DNA from 2 places in the Marinomonas sp. G8-14 genome. Region 1 is predicted to be linked to the other one. Evidence: riboswitches for the same ligand, from Rfam matches in the RefSeq annotation. Region 1 holds a riboswitch; the other holds the start of a gene.
The links. A riboswitch is a leader RNA that binds a small molecule or an ion and turns the genes downstream of it on or off. The one in region 1 is predicted to bind cobalamin.
Positions count from the first base shown of each region.

Region 2: linked by a shared signal. The riboswitch ahead of AC0L6V_RS18630 (TonB-dependent receptor domain-containing protein) and the one ahead of AC0L6V_RS00330 (energy-coupling factor ABC transporter permease) in region 1 are both predicted to bind cobalamin.

Region 1 is NZ_CM147891.1:65,799-69,218, forward strand. Features, by position in the region: gene AC0L6V_RS00320 (OFA family MFS transporter) at 1-95, opposite strand, end outside; gene AC0L6V_RS00325 (FUSC family protein) at 521-1,588, shown strand; cobalamin riboswitch at 1,738-1,955, shown strand; gene AC0L6V_RS00330 (energy-coupling factor ABC transporter permease) at 2,022-2,693, shown strand; partial or broken gene AC0L6V_RS00335 (LysR family transcriptional regulator) at 2,760-3,420, opposite strand, start outside.
Region 2 is NZ_CM147891.1:3,664,259-3,667,678, reverse strand. Features, by position in the region: gene AC0L6V_RS18630 (TonB-dependent receptor domain-containing protein) at 1-1,203, opposite strand, end outside; cobalamin riboswitch at 1,321-1,515, opposite strand; gene AC0L6V_RS18625 (B12-binding domain-containing radical SAM protein) at 1,657-3,420, shown strand, end outside.

The DNA.
Region 1 (3,420 bases):
GCAACAGCAGCAGATAAACCAAGAAAGACAATGGCTACAGAGAAAATCCATACTACACTGCTGAGACTCCAGTCTTCTGCTGCGCTGCTAACCACACCAAACTCTTTGGTTAAAGCTGGGTTAAAAATACTCCAAGCATAGACAGAACCAATACATAAATGAATGGCAATAGAAGCGGGGGAACTAACCAGCGGTTAAAGTTAGTTGAAGCAACAATTTTGTCCTTCATTAAAAAAGATAAGAGCGTGCGAATGAGGTTCATAATCTGTGTCCTTCAGAAAATTGGTAGTAACAACATCGAGCAACAAAATATTATGAAAGACACTATAATGTTTTTTTATGTGAAAATATAAAAAAATTTATAGTTTTGTTCGCAAGCGCACTTTTTTTAGTTTCGAAACAATATTTATCCTGTTAAGTGGTGAGTAACCTTGCTGTTTTGTGTGTTTTTTTCATTATTGATAGTCAGGAATGATGGTAAAATGTTTATCTATTAAACAGATTTTTACGGAGTATCTACTTGATAAAAGCCTTATTGATTCAGTTAAGAGACCTTTTCTCGTGGAGTGACATTAAACGCCCTTGGCATTTGGCTGTGCTTGCTGCCCTATGCGTTGGTATCCCAGCATTGATAGGCGCGGCCACAGATCAGTTTGCGATAGCAACGCTATCAAGCCTAGGGACAATGGTTATTTTGTACTTGCCTAAAACGCGAACAGCGCATCGTATGGTGACGCTGGCCATGTGTTCATTTGGCTTTATGGTCTGCTTTACCATTGGATCGCTTTCTAGCTTTAATCCATATTTAGCGGCTTTAGCTCTTGGGTTGTTGTCCTTCGGCGCAATTGTTATTACGCGTTATTACCGTTTGCCGCCTCCGGGTAGTTTTTTCTTTATTCTCGTTTCTGCTTTAGCAATTTACCTGCCTTTTGACTTAGGTAAATGGGCATCGAATATTGGCATGGTGGCTTTAGGTGGGATCTTATCCTGTGCTTTAGCCTTTGTTTATAGCTTAATGACTGGCGCGAATGATTTGCCAGCAACAACAGTCGAAACCGATCCTCAGGTTAATGCGATTATCTTAGAAGGGGCGTTAGTGGCTTTTTTTATCGCTTTTTCTTATTTGTTCGCTCTATGGTTAGCATTACCTAATGCTCTTTGGGTGCCGATTTCCTGCGCCGCCATTTTACAAGGCGCGACTTATCGTATGATTTGGCACCGAAATGTTCATCGTATTGTTGGAACCGCAATTGGTATGGGGGTCGCTTGGTGTTTGTTCTCTCTGCAGCCAAATTATTGGGTATTGGCCCTTAGTATGATTCTTTTCCAATTCTTAGTGGAATTGTTGATTGTGAAGAACTACGGTGCGGCTGTTATTTTTGTTACACCATTGACCGTGATTATGGCGGAGTTTACCAGTGCGAATATGAGCACAGATGTGTTGTTGCTGCATAGATTAGTGGATATTTCTATTGGCAGTGTTATTGGTATTGTCGGCGGGACTATTTTCCATCGCACTTCTCTCCTTAAACATATTGAATCAAGAATGAATGCGCGTAGCTCCTTATCGGGTCGACGACCTTCTTAATATTTTTTAATGTCGCTGTTTACTATGAATACCTTTCTTCTTTGGATGAAAGGTATTTTTTTATCTACTTTTATTTATCGCCTGTCTGTTGCGTAAAAGCTTGTTAAAACGTAGGCTTCGAGATTCTGATAGCACGCTGTAAAGCCGTGATAATCAGTTCTTGTGAAGGTGCCCTAAAGGGTGAAACGGGAAACAGGTGCGTTTAATTCTTGTAAGCAATCCCTGTACTGCCCCCGCAACGGTAAATAAGTGGTGTGTTTCTTCTTACTTCCACTGTCTTTATAGACGGGAAGGAATGAGAGTCTTCGAAATACAGCTCTTCCAAACACTTATCAGTCCGGAGACCGGCCTTCATTAATCCGGTTTTTCTAAGCAGAAAAACCATCAATTTGAATCATACGGGTGAGTATGAAGCATATTTTGGAGGCACATAGTGCATATTGAACCTGGCGTCGTTGATGGCGCAAAAATTGTTTTGAGTTATGCTACCGCTTTGGCGGCGTTTGGCTTTTCTGCGAAAGCATCTATTGAGATGATCAAAAAAGAGGGTCTCATGTCTTTGATCGGTCGCAGCGCATTAACCACACTGCTTGTCTTTGCCTTCTTTGAACTCTTTCCTCATCACGCGGTTGGTGTATCGGAAGTGCATCTTATCTTAGGCTCAACGCTGTTTCTTATCTTTGGTCCTGCGGCTGCTTCTATTGGTTTGATGTTAGGCTTATTAACGCAAGGTGTTTTCTTTGCCCAATTTGATCTACCTCAATACGGCATGAATGTCACAACCTTGTTATTACCTCTGTTTGCTATGTCGGCCGTTGCGCGCCGAACCATTGCTGAGAATACGGCTTATGTCGATATTAGCTATAAACAAGCATTGAAACTGTCCCTAACTTACCAAGGCGGTATTGTCGCTTGGGTGGCTTTTTGGGCGTTTTATGGACAAGGTTTCGGTGCCGAGAACACCGCGGCCGTGGCGACCTTTGGTATTGCGTATTTAAGCGTTGTGCTGATTGAACCTGTTTTAGATCTTGCTGTATTAGCGGGTGCGAAAAGCCTGCATCGCTTTAAGAACTCGTCTTTGTTTGAAGCGCGTTTATTTAACTAGTTAGAAAGCGTAGTTCTAAATGCCTACTCTGTTCACTGATAATACCGTAAGCAGAGTGGGCATTTTTTATGTTTTGCGTTTATATCGACCATGTTCACTAACAAACTCTAGGAAAGCACGATTGGCTTTTGATAGATAACTGTCTTTGCGCCAAGCAATACCTAGATCTAGCCAGATTGGTGGATCAAAAGAACGAGTGATCAGTTCATCGTCTTCTTCGATAACCATGGCGAGTAGGGTAGAAATACCAAAACCTTGTTGAGTGATGGATTTGATAAGCGGAATTAAGTTGGTTTCGAAACCAATCTTAGGTGTCCTGTTACAGGCTTTGGCCAGCTTATCGACAATGCGCCGATGAAAATACCCTTCTTTGAACATGACTAATTCTTCTTCGAAAAATGCTTCAGGGGAAATTTTCGTTAGCTGGCTAAAAGGGTGATCGGTCGCCACAGTCACCAGCATTTCTTCTCGAATGAGGGCTTGAGTTTGTAGACTATCGGGAAGTGTTTCAGCAACGATAACGCTCAGGTCCAATTCGCCACTTTCGAGCATTTTTTGCAATTGCCAAGTTCCCCCTTCGATGACTCTTAAGGTAATAGTGGGGTATTTATGGCGAAATGCCATCAGAATCGGTGGAAAGTAATAAGAGCCCCAGCATGCTGGGAATGCCCACACGAACCTCACCTTGGCTCAACCCTTTTAGCTCACTCATTTCTAACAAGGCATC
Region 2 (3,420 bases), 990 kb from region 1:
GCGTGTGGCATCCAGTGTGGGATCGCCACTACCGGGATAATACAAGTCATTAAACGTAGGAGCGGCAAAAGCTTCGCCATAGCTGGCGCGCAGTCGATGAATCGCATCGAGCTTATAACCCGCCGCCACGCCACCCGTTGTTGAATCTCCATAGGCACTATTATGATCTTGGCGAAGATTGAGCTGTAAGCTGGTCACTCCAAAATCAAACAAGGCCTGCGCAAAGGCCGCGTCATTACGACGGTCTGGTGCTTGATAGCGCGTCACATCCACACTGTCTTCAGAGGTTTCCGCACCCAATACAAATTCATGATCGTCTGCCCAAACCGTATTACTCCAACGAGCAGTTTGTGTCGTCGTCGCGTAGGTTTCCGCAGAGGACACCGTGGTTCTATCGTTGCGGGCCTGAGAAACTTTGAACTCTGTCTCCCAATTGTCCGTCACCGGAAAGCTGGCCCCCAGACCGATCACTTGCACCTGGTAATCACTTTCGTCACCCACATAATGATTGCGTCCTGCGCTGTTCATTACCAAGCTGCTGATACGTGCACCGCTATCAAATTGGTGCCCAACATTGAGTAATATATTTTCATTGCGATAGCCTTGAGCCTCTTCCCCTTTTTTGACTATGTCACCGTCGGTCTCAAAGATTCCAGCCGACAAGAGGTACTGAGTATTATCACGGGAGGCCGCTAAGGTTAGCTCTGTTGTTTTGGTATTAAACGACCCCGCACCGATGGCGAGATTCGCTTCAGGCTCGTCTCCCGCTTCGGGTAAAAACATCTGAATCACGCCACCCACCGCGTCCGCACCGTAGAGCGTGGCTTTCGGCCCACGAACCATTTCTAGGCGATCAATCAAAGAAGCTGGAATGTTTTCAAAAGGCGCCCCACCCGACGTTGCGGAATACAGCGGAATACCGTCTAACAAAAACTTAGTCGATTCAGCCCCCGCGCCACGCATGTAGACACTGGTGGTTTTTCCGTAACCACCATTTGAACTGACGTCGACGCCGGGCTGAGCGGCCAGTAACTCGGTTATTTGTTGCGCTTGCTGGGCGTTCACTTCTTCTGCGTCGATGACGGTGACAGAAAAAAGCGAATCGGCAGTGCTCACTGGTGTTGATGTTGCCGTGACGACCAAAGGCGATAAGGTTGACGATGAATCCGATGTTGTCTCTGCCTGAGCCGAAACGACGGACATGACACTACACGCCACGAGGGTTCTCGTGAACGCAGGAGTAAATTGAGTTTTCATAAATAAGATCTACTGTTGCACTGAGCACGCCCGCACAGTGATGACATTTGGTTCACGCTTGCGCAGAACCCCCAGCTACAGGCAGGTCTCCGGACTCAAAAGTTGCGAATGCAGGCTTTGCCGCCTTCCCATGGCAAACCACAGTGGCGTATTGGCAGAGTTTGACTTTTTTACCGTTGCGGGGGCAGCGTCAGAATTGCACTGACTTCCCTATTATTGCGGACACAGAGGTCCACAACCTGTAACGGCGCGTACTCTAACACAGAGCGAAGATAACGCTAAATGAATGCACTTCACGCACAGATTAAAGACATTATATTTTAAGGGACCTGGCCCCTTTAAAAGCGTTAAATGCTAGAATCTGCCTATTCCGATTAGGTTTTACTTTAAAGGCAGGCTATGACCGTTCTTCTGATGACCCCACCCATGACGCAACTGAATACACCGTATCCCGCAACGGCGTATCTGACTGGCTTTTTGCGCTCTCGGGGCTATGAGGCGGTACAGCGCGATCCGGCCATTGAGCTGTTCCTTGAAATGATGACAGCACCGGCGCTGGATATTATTCGTCAGCATGTGGAAGACAACTTCGAATCCTTTGAAGACGATGAACTGCCCGACGCGGTGTTTTGTTTCTTAGCCGAATTTGACCGTTATCGTCTGTGTGTCGAACCGGTTATTCGCTTTTTACAAGGCAAGGATTCCAGTCTTGCGCTGCGTATTGTTTCGCGGCGTTTTTTGCCAGAAGGCCCAGCGTTTGACGCCATTGCGCAGATGGAAGAAGTGTCAGGCGATATTCTCAAAACCGCTTTTGGTCAGCTTGGTGTGCAAGACAAAGCCAAGTATTTAGCCACTTTGTTTATCAATGATTTGTCGGCGGTGATCACACAAGGCGTTGACCCGTATTTTGAAGTCAGCCGTTATGGCGAGCGTTTGGCAGCGGCTAACCCAAGTTTTGATGATCTCTACAATACCCTGATGGGCGAGCCAAGCTTTAGCTCTGAAATTTTAGAGCAATTAGTCGAGCAGTATTTGGAAGAAACTCAGCCTAGTGTGGTGGCGTTAACCGTGCCATTTCCCGGCAATATGTTAGGCGCTCTACGTATCGCGCAAACCTGTAAAGCCATTAATCCTGACCTACCTATAGTATTGGGTGGTGGTTTTATTAATACTGAGCTACGCGCACTGAAAGATCCTCGTGTGTTCGAGTTTGTCGATTTCATCTGCCTAGATGATGGCGAACGCCCATTTATGACACTATTGGAATTCTTTGACGGCAAGCGTGAGATAGACGAGTTAGTGCGTACTTACTTCCTCGCTGAAGACGAAGATGGCGAACCATTCGTTCACTACAATGAAAACGCCGAGTTGCACGACATTCCGCAAACCGATGTTGGCACGCCAATTTACGATGGTTTGCCGTTAACCGAATACTTGTCCTTGTGTGAAATGCTCAACCCTATGCATCGCATCTGGAGCGATGGCCGCTGGAATAAGCTAACCATCGCCCACGGCTGTTACTGGCGCAAATGCAGTTTCTGTGATGTGACACTGGATTACATCGACCGTTACGACGCAGCGGGTGCCGATATTCTGGTGGATCGCATTGAAGAATTAATCGAAGAAACCGGACAGACGGGGTTTCACTTTGTCGATGAAGCCGCACCACCAAAAGCGCTGTTTGCCTTAGCAAGACGCCTAATCGAACGGGGCGTGGTGATCAGTTGGTGGGGCAATATTCGCTTTGAAAAAACCTTTACACCAGAGCGCTGCCAGTTGTTAGCGGATTCTGGCTGTATTGCCGTAAGCGGTGGTCTTGAAGTGGCCTCTGATAGATTACTAAAACTGATGAAAAAAGGCGTCAGTGTGGAGCAAGTGGCTCGCGTAACCAAAGCTTTCAGTGATGCGGGTATTCTGGTGCATTCTTATTTGATGTATGGCTTCCCTACTCAAACCGAGCAAGAAACCGTTGATGCGCTCGAAATGGTGCGTCAAATGATGGCACAAGAATGCTTCCAATCGGCCTTCTGGCATCGATTCGCGGCCACAGCACACAGCCCGATAGGCATTAATCCGGAAGAATATGGCATCACGCTCGCGGAACGTCCTGACATCATGTTCGCGGAAAACGATGTGGATTTCACCGATCCAACCGGTACGGAT